Regions from separate parts of the Bacillus hominis genome, predicted to be linked through region 2. Evidence: riboswitches for the same ligand, from Rfam matches in the RefSeq annotation. Region 2 holds a riboswitch; each other region holds the start of a gene.
What was found. Region 2 has a riboswitch for S-adenosylmethionine ahead of QUF93_RS03490 (peptide ABC transporter substrate-binding protein). Riboswitches for the same ligand answer to the same signal wherever they lie in the genome.
Positions count from the first base shown of each region.

Region 1: linked by a shared signal. The riboswitch ahead of QUF93_RS28370 (bifunctional O-acetylhomoserine aminocarboxypropyltransferase/cysteine synthase) and the one ahead of QUF93_RS03490 (peptide ABC transporter substrate-binding protein) in region 2 are both predicted to bind S-adenosylmethionine.
Region 3: linked by a shared signal. The riboswitch ahead of QUF93_RS15180 (ECF-type riboflavin transporter substrate-binding protein) and the one ahead of QUF93_RS03490 (peptide ABC transporter substrate-binding protein) in region 2 are both predicted to bind S-adenosylmethionine.

Region 1 covers NZ_JAUCFS010000005.1:4,962,506-4,965,790, reverse strand. The annotation lists gene QUF93_RS28375 (chloride channel protein) at 1-477, opposite strand, end outside; SAM riboswitch class I at 800-904, shown strand; gene QUF93_RS28370 (bifunctional O-acetylhomoserine aminocarboxypropyltransferase/cysteine synthase) at 1,140-2,438, shown strand; gene metA (homoserine O-acetyltransferase MetA) at 2,422-3,285, shown strand, end outside.
Region 2 covers NZ_JAUCFS010000005.1:191,849-195,133, reverse strand. The annotation lists gene proC (pyrroline-5-carboxylate reductase) at 1-43, shown strand, start outside; gene QUF93_RS03495 (glyoxal/methylglyoxal reductase) at 45-878, shown strand; SAM riboswitch class I at 1,031-1,136, shown strand; gene QUF93_RS03490 (peptide ABC transporter substrate-binding protein) at 1,269-2,909, shown strand.
Region 3 covers NZ_JAUCFS010000005.1:2,458,573-2,461,857, reverse strand. The annotation lists gene QUF93_RS15185 (aspartate/glutamate racemase family protein) at 424-1,128, opposite strand; SAM riboswitch class I at 1,279-1,394, shown strand; gene QUF93_RS15180 (ECF-type riboflavin transporter substrate-binding protein) at 1,534-2,082, shown strand; gene QUF93_RS15175 (ABC transporter ATP-binding protein) at 2,093-3,285, shown strand, end outside.

The sequences.
Region 1 (3,285 bases), 4.8 Mb from region 2:
AAAAATGACACTTAAAGTAGCACCAATTCCAACTTCTGTTAGTTCGTTCATTCCCTTTAAAGCGAAGTTAAAGCGATCCCCTACCCATGTACAAAGTCCACCGATAATTCCAACAAGTGCGGCCTCTGGGCCTAGACTAGCTCCAAATATTAAAACAATAAGCGCAGTTAAAGTAGCTTTATGTACAAAATGGTATTCAATTCTACCTGTTTTTTTATATTCAGCCATCACTTCCGGCATAAGCCGTGGATATGTACCGAAGTATTTTTGTGTTAAACCAACGAGGAAACCACCGATGACTGTTACACAAATGGTGTAATAAGGGGGAGAAGAGAAAATAGTAGGTAAGTATCCCCAAATAAAGTGGATTCCGATATTTAACGTAACTAAAAATAACCAAACTGTAGCTCCTACTATAGAGCCTAAAAGAATGCCATATAGGGCAAGTATATAGTGCATGTCCTTTTTATCTGTCATGTTATACCTCCGTTATGTAAGTTTTAATGTAGAAAGGATTATATATGCTAGTGTGAAATGAATGGAATATATATAGTATCTTTGTGAGAGGTTGGCTTATTCAACATATATATTGGGATTTCATTAGAGCTTGGGTCCTATAAGTTAAACCACTTATTTAATTCTATATATTGATCGGAGTTTTTAAAAGGTCTTTTTCAAATGAATATGGAATATATTTCTTTTGTTGTTTCTATTAAATTTTTTACATTTAATTTAGAACATTCAGAAAAACTGTTTGACATCAGGAAATTATTGCTATAAAATCAACGGTAATTGCATAGTCTTATCAAGAAAAGGTGGAGGGACAGGCCCGATGAAACCTTGGCAACAGCCGTATAACGGAATTGTGCCAAATCCTGCAGGTAATAATCCTGAGAGATAAGAAAGAGCCCTTAGAGCGTGTTTTCAAACTGCTCCTTTCTTGTTTTCAGGAAAGGGGCAGTTTTTTATTTTGCATAAATTGAAACTTTAATCAGTGGGGGTTTTGTCCCTCTCCCACTGATTATTAGCCTTCACCAAACGGGCAGTTATCTCCCACCTAACTTCCTCGCATTCTTTGAATTTTGAGGTGGGAGTCTTACTGTCCGCAAGTAGCGGGATAAAAGAAAGGAGAATGAGAGATGGGAGAATCATGGGGAAAAGGAACGATTTGTGTGCAAGGTGGCTATACGCCAAAAAATGGTGAGCCGCGTGTTTTGCCACTTTATCAAAGTACAACGTATAAATACGATACGTCAGATGATTTAGCAGCACTATTTAATTTAGAGGCAGAAGGATATATATATACGCGTATTGGAAATCCTACTCTAGCTGCATTTGAACAAAAGTTATCAGATTTAGAAGGCGGTGTAGGGGCTGTTGCAACAGCTTCTGGGCAGGCAGCTATTATGCTTGCGGTTTTAAATATTTGCAGTAGTGGAGACCATTTACTTTGTTCTTCAACTGTTTACGGAGGAACGTTTAATTTATTTGGAGTGAGTTTGCGTAAGCTTGGCATCGATGTTACGTTCTTTAATCCTAATTTAACGTCAGATGAAATTGCGGCACTTGCTAATGATAAGACAAAGCTCGTTTATGCAGAATCGTTAGGAAATCCAGCAATGAACGTTTTGAATTTCAAAGAACTTTCAGCGGCAGCAAAAGAATTAGAAGTACCTTTTATCGTTGATAATACATTAGCGACACCTTATTTATGCCAGGCGTTTGAACATGGGGCCAATATCATTGTCCATTCTACAACGAAATATATTGATGGCCATGCAAGTTCTCTAGGTGGCATTGTAATAGACGGAGGGAACTTCGATTGGACAAATGGAAAATACCCTGAGCTTGTCGAACCTGATCCGAGTTATCACGGTGTAAGCTATGTTCAAAATTTTGGAGCAGCCGCGTATATTCTGAAAGCACGCGTTCAGTTATTAAGAGACTACGGAAACTGTATGAGCCCATTCAATGCGTATATTAGCAATATTGGCCTGGAAACATTGCATTTACGAATGGAGCGTCATAGTGAAAATGCTCTCGAAGTTGCTAAGTGGCTTGCTAATCATGATCGCATTGAATGGGTGAATTATCCAGGGTTAGATAGTAATGAAAATTACTCGTTAGCACAAAAGTATTTGAAAAAAGGTGCTAGTGGAGTTTTAACATTTGGTATTAAGGGCGGATTAGAAGCAGCAAAAGAATTCATCGCAAATGTAAAACTCGCAACTCTTGTAACGCATGTAGCTGATGCAAGAACTTGTGTAATACATCCAGCTAGTACGACGCATAGACAATTAAGTGCAGAAGATCAGCGGTTAGCTGGTGTTACATCTGATTTAATCCGTTTATCGGTCGGTATAGAAGATGTTTCTGATATTATTGCAGATTTAGAAGCAGCGCTAGTCGGAGGCAAACAACATGCCGATCATAATTGATAAAGATTTACCAGCTCGCAAAGTATTGCAGAAGGAAAATATTTTTGTAATGACGAAGGAGCGAGCAGCAACACAAGATATACGTGCTTTGAAAATTGCTATATTAAATTTAATGCCTACAAAACAAGAAACAGAGGCGCAATTACTTCGTTTAATTGGAAATACACCGTTGCAATTAGATGTTCATTTACTTCATATGGAATCGCATCTGTCTCGCAATGTAGCGCAGGACCATTTAACGAGCTTCTATAAAACATTCCGTGATATTGAGAATGAAAAATTTGATGGACTCATTATTACAGGAGCACCAGTTGAAACTCTTTCTTTTGAAGAAGTTGATTATTGGGAAGAGCTTGGACGTATTATGGAGTATTCAAAAACGAATGTAGCATCTACGCTTCATATTTGCTGGGGGGCACAAGCGGGTTTGTATTATCACTATGGTGTGCCGAAGTATCCTCTTGCGGAAAAAATGTTTGGTGTATTTGAACATGAGGTTTGCGAGCAACATGTGAAATTGTTACAAGGGTTTGATGAAGTGTTTTTTGCCCCGCATTCTCGTCATACAGAAGTACGAGAGAGTGATATTGAAAAGGTGAAAGAATTAACGTTATTAGCCAATTCTGAAGAAGCAGGTGTTCATCTTGTTATTGGGCAAGAGGGAAGGCAAGTTTTCGCACTCGGACATAGTGAATACAGTTGTGATACGTTAAAGCAAGAATACGAACGGGACTGCCAAAAAGGGTTAAAAATTGATGTGCCAAAAAATTATTTTAAACATAATAATCCGAATGAGAAGCCACTTGTTAGGTGGAGGAGTCATGGGAATTTATTATTCTCTAATTGG
Region 2 (3,285 bases):
AAAAGCAGTAGAAGCAACAAACAAAAAAGCTAGGGGGAAATAATATGAGTTTAACAAGTTTAAAAGACTATACAACATTACATAACGGTGTAAAAATGCCTTGGTTCGGTTTAGGTGTTTTTAAAGTAGAAGATGGTTCAGAAGTAATTGATTCTGTAAAAGCAGCAATTAAAAATGGCTACCGCAGCATCGATACTGCTGCAATCTATCAAAACGAAGAAGGCGTTGGACAAGCGATCCGTGAATCAGGTGTTTCACGTGAAGAATTATTCATTACATCAAAAGTGTGGAATAGCGATCAAGGCTATGAAACAACACTTCAAGCATTTGAAACTACATTAGAAAAATTAGGTCTAGAATATTTAGATTTATATTTAGTACATTGGCCTGTAAAAGGGAAATATACTGAATCATGGAAAGCGTTAGAAAAGCTTTATAAAGACGGCCGTGTTCGCGCTATTGGTGTGAGTAATTTCCACATTCACCATTTGCAAGATGTATTTGAAATCGCTGAAATTAAACCAATGGTTAACCAAGTAGAATACCATCCACGTTTAGCTCAAGAAGAATTACACACTTTCTGTAAAGAACATAATATCCAGCTTGAAGCTTGGTCACCATTAATGCAAGGACAATTACTTGATAATCCAACGTTACAAGAAATTGCGACAAAATATAATAAATCAACTGCGCAAATTATTTTACGCTGGGATTTACAAAACGAAGTTGTAACAATCCCTAAATCTATTAAAGAACATCGCATTATTGAAAATGCAAATATATTCGATTTTGAATTAAGTGCTGATGACATGAAAGCAATTCAAGCACTCAATGAAGATCGTCGCGTTGGTCCAGATCCAGATAACTTTAACTTCTAGTAGAAAAACCACTGCCATATGCAGTGGTTTTTCCGTTAAAGAAAACTGAAAATTTAAACTACATTTCATTAGGTTGACACTTCATTATCCAAGGTGTAAGATTTTGAATTATCAAAGAAACACAAAAATTAATAAAATTTATTCGTTTACTCATTGTATCAAGAGAGGTGGAGGGACTGGCCCTTTGAAACCTCGGCAACAGGTTCATTTTGAATACTGTGCCACTTCCTGCAAGCCTTATGGCTTGAAAGATAGAATGAGGGAATTCGTTTATATACGGGTGCATAACTTGTACGTAAAAATCCCTCTTTCTCAATATGAAAAGAGGGATTTTTTATTTTTCATTTCCCTCATCATCACCCAAACTTAATTATTTAGGAGGAAAATCAAATGAAAAAGAAGTTTGTACCCGGTATTGCATCAGTTGTAGGAGTAAGTATTTTATTAACTGGTTGCGGTAGTTATAAAAACGAAGCAAGCGGAGCAAATGCAAAAGACGAGGCACCTAGTAAACAGGTTTTAAACTTATCTTCACCTACTGAAATACGAACAATGGATACAGCTCGTGCTACAGATACTGATTCTGGTCAAGTAATGAGAAACGTATTTGAAGGTTTGTATAATCTTGGTGAAGGTAACAAACCTGTCCCTGGCGTTGCAAAATCTCATGAAGTAAATAGCGATAAAACGAAATACACATTCCATTTACGAGATTCAAAATGGTCAAACGGTACTCCTGTTACCGCGAAAGATTTTGTCTTCGCTTGGCAAAGAGCTGTCGATTCAGCAACAGCCTCTGAATATGCATTTCTATTCTTTGATATTAAAAACGCAACAAAAATTAACAACAAAGAACTTCCAGCCGATCAACTTGGTGTAAAAGCAGTTGATGACCATACGTTTGAAGTAGAATTAGAGCGTCCTGTTCCGTACTTTATTAGCTTAACAGCGTTCCCAACATTTCTACCAATTAACGAAGAATTCTTTAAAGCACAAGGTGATAAGTACGCTTTAGAAGATAATACAATTTTGTACAACGGGGCTTTTACACTAAGTGATTGGAAGCACGAACAAAGCTTTAAATTCAAGAAAAATCCTACCTATTGGGATAAAGATAATGTCAAACTGGAAGAAATCAATTTTAACGTCGTAAAAGAAAAATCGACAGAAGTAAATTTATTCGAGTCAAAACAATTAGACCGTATAAAACTAACATCTGACTTCGTTGATAAATATAAAAAAGATGCTAACTTTAAAGAGCGTCCGAACGTAGGCGTACAATTTTTACGTATGAATCAACAAAACAAAGTACTTCAAAACGTTTCTGCACGACAAGCAATCGATCAAACAATCGATAGAAAATCCTTTGTAAATACGCTCTTAAATGATGGTTCTACCCCAACTTATGGCCTCGTGCCACAAAACTTTGCAAAAGGACCTGACGGAAAAGACTTCCGCGTTGCAAACGGGGATTTAACAAAGGTTGATACAAAATCTGCACAAGAACTATGGAAAAAAGCAAAAAAAGAACTTGGTTCTGAAAAAATCACATTAGAATTATTAACAAGTGACGGTGACCTTGAGAAGAAAACTGGTGAGTTCTTAAAAGGACAACTAGAAAAGAATTTAGAGGGCTTAACAGTAAATATAAAACCGCAACCGCGTAAGCAACAAGTTTCACTCTTATTAAAAGGTGACTACGAAATTGGAATTGACGGTTGGAGCCCTGACTTTGCTGATCCAATTACATTCCTTGAATTGTTTACAACGAATAATCCTTACAACTTAGATCATTACTCTAATAAAGAGTTCGATGAAACAATAGAAAAAGTGAAAACGACTTTAGCTGGTGATGAAAAGGCTCGCTTTGACGCATTACTAGCATCAGAGAAAATATTATTTAAAGACTCTGTTATCGCTCCTCTTTACCAAAAAGGAGAATCTTATTTAGAACGTTCTTATGTGAAAGGCATTGTGCAAGTAGACTTTGCAGGTCAATTAAACTTCAAATGGGCAAAAATTGAAAAATAAATTGTAACTTTGACCAACGTTATTCCACCATACTAATTATTTTTTCACAAAACGCATTAAAAGTAGGTTCCTTAATACACCGGAATCTACTTTTTTAATATATTATTTCAAGAAATTAACATTCTATTTTTATTATTGACATATAGTTCTTTCCAGTGTTAATATTCTAAATAATCAAAGAAACGAAATATTTCACCATCAAAATATAATGTCTACTACGTTGAAACATATAACGACAGATTATAGTTCAACATGTATATACATATAGAACACCTGATTACCTATAAACAAATATTCATAATAGGTTTTATCTCCTTCTATAGCTACTTCAAGACATGGACATTATGACGTTACGAACAACACATTTAGGGAGGAA
Region 3 (3,285 bases), 2.3 Mb from region 2:
TTAAATGGACTAGAGACGTTTTTAAATACACCCCCAAACTTATGGATGAATCAATTGTGATAGGTAAAGTAGAAATAGTTTATTAGCCATTTGACCAAATGAAAAGAATAAAGTAATTTAGTTCAAGAGTATTCTATTAAGTATTCACCTTTTATATATAAATGCATATATTGATAGCATAGGACAAGCAAAAAAGCTTGTACCTTACCTCACTGAACACTCCTTATCACAGCTAGGCATCTACTTTTGTAGATGCCTTTTTTTATGTTGATGCTTGATAATTATTTATCCTGCTATTTGGAGCAGTAAAATTCCCACCTCAAAATTTAGTGAATGCGAGGAAGTTAAGTGGGAGATCAATTGCTCGTAAAGTCCAATTGGTTCAATTAATAATCAGTGGGGTATGGACAAAACCGCTGCTGATTAAAGTTTCACTTTTAAATTGTTATTCGCAAATCGTACAGCTGTATTCGCATGTGTATAAGCAGTATCAAAAACAGGAACCGATAGATCACTTTGTGAAATGAGCAAGGGAATTTCTGTACAGCCAAGTAGTATTCCTTCAGCACCGTTTTTAATTAATGTATTTGTGATTTGTAATAGCTTTTCTTTTGATATTTCTGAAATAATCCCTCTACTGAGTTCTTGTAAAATGACATGATGGATGAAAGTTCTATCTTCTTCATTTGGGACAATTGACTCAATGTTGTAATTTGCTAGTCTTGATTTATAGAAGTCTTGTTCCATTGTTTGTTTTGTTCCCAAAAGTCCGATACGCTTAATATTATATTCTATCATTGTTTCAGCACTTACATCTCCAATATGGAGGAGTGGTATTGATATTGCCTTTTCTACTTCTTCAGCAAATAGATGTATAGTATTGGAACACATAAGTAAACATTCAGCTCCAGAGTTTTCTACCTTTTTGGCTACTGTGACTAATTCATTTTTTACTTGTTCATATTGATGGTCTTGTAATAATCTGGTTATCTCGCCAAAGTCCATACTATATAAAACAAGTTTTGCATTTTGATTATATTGAGTGAGAGTAAGTGTATTAATATGTTTATAGTATAACGATGTTGATTCCCAACTTAGTCCACCAATTAAGCCAATTACTTTCATCATGCATTCCTCCCGTAACAATTTTGAATTCATTATTCCATAATTCCGATAAGAATACAATGATTTAGATTAACTATTTATCGAAAAATAAAAATAGTAAGAAAAGTATTGAAATTATTTATTGTTAGTGCCATAATACAGATTACAAATACATACTTATCCAGAGAGGTAGAGGGAACGGCCCTATGAAGCCTCAGCAACCCCTATGTAATTACATAGGAAGGTGCTAATTCCGCTGAGGACACTATGTGTCTTTTGAAAGATAAGGGGATTCTTGTACGTGAAAGAAAATGACCTCTTATTTAAGAGGTCATTTTTTGTTGTATAGAAAGGAATTGTCGATGCATAATTCACTTTCAAAATAAATATAGAGTATTAAAAGTTGAATAATACGAGAGGGGAATTGTAATGAACAAATTAACGACAAAGCTAGTAGTAGCAATTGGAATTGGAGCAGCTTTATACGGAGTATTAGGGCTTTGGGGATTTTCTATCGCACCGAATACCTTTATTAAACCAGCACTGGCTATTTTAACAGTTTTTGGAGCGTTATTTGGCCCGGTAGCAGGACTTTTAATAGGACTAATCGGTCATACCGTTACAGATACGATTGCTGGTTGGGGTATTTGGTGGGGATGGGTTATTAGTTCAGGTATTATTGGTTTTGCAATGGGACTCATTCAAAAAAGAGTTGGTTTTAGTGTAAAACATGGAACGTATAATAACCGTGATATTTCTTATTTTGCAATTGCAGGATTAATTGGTATTGTCATAGCTATTATATTTGCTGGAGCATTCGATATTATTGTGATGGGAGAACCGTTTGACAAAATAGTTATACAAGTACTAGGCGCAACAATTGCAGACGTTATCGTATTTTTAGTTCTTGGCTTACCAATCACGATTGGTCTAGCGAAATCAAATAAGAAACATACACATTTAAAAATTGAAAAGTAGGGATGAATACATGCAACCAATTATTTCTTTTGAACAATTTACCTTTCAATATAGGCATGCCGCGCAGCCTACTTTAAAAGATATTACATTTCAAATATATCCTGGGGAAAAGGTACTTATCGCTGGACGAAGTGGTTCAGGGAAGTCAACATTAGCTCATTGTATAAATGGGTTAATCCCATTTTCTTACGAAGGAATAAGTACCGGTAACATTTTAATAGCTGGAAAGGATCCGAGAGAAGGTAGTGTTTTTGAACAGAGTAAACACGTAGGGACAATATTACAAGATCAAGATTCACAATTTATTGGTCTTACTGTCGAAGAGGATGTAGCATTTTCATTAGAAAACGATTGTGTAAATCAAATAGAAATGAAAAAGATTGTTACGGATTCTTTAAAAAAGGTAAGCATGCAGGAGTTTCATGCACAAAGTCCACATGAATTATCAGGAGGTCAAAAACAAACAGTCTCTCTTGCAGGTCTGCTAACGACAAATGCAGATATATTATTATTTGATGAACCGTTAGCTAACTTAGATCCAGCAAGTAGTTTGAATACTATAGAACTCATTAAAGATATTCATGAGAAATATAATAAAACAATTGTAATTATTGAACATCGAATAGAAGAAATTTTAAACCTTGATTTAGATAAAATTATTTTAATCGATGAAGGAGAAATTGTTGCGATGGGTTCACCGGATAGTATTCTAAATTCTAATATATTACCAAATATCGGACTAAGAGAACCTATTTATATAGAAGCTCTAAAGAAATTAAATTTTGACAGTAATAATGTTGGGGTATTTCCGATTGAAAATCTACGTAATGCAGGCGTTCATAACTTATTAAAGAACTGGATGCGGAAGCAAGTGTCATCTAAAAACACGTATATTAAAAAAGCCTTATGCAAGATAGAAAATTTATCATTTACGTACAATAACAAACATACAGTCTTAGAAGATATCAACCTTTCAATAGGAGAGGGAGAGATAATAGCCTTATTGGGTCATAATGGAGCAGGGAAATCGACATTAGCTCATACTCTTATAGGAATAAATAAAACAAAGAATGGGAGAATAACATTCGATGGAGAAAATATAAATTCTTGGTCTATTCGTAAACGCGGGGAAGTTATTTCTTACGTTATGCAAAACCCAAATCAAATGATTACACAGCCCACTGTTTTAGAAGAAGTTTCATT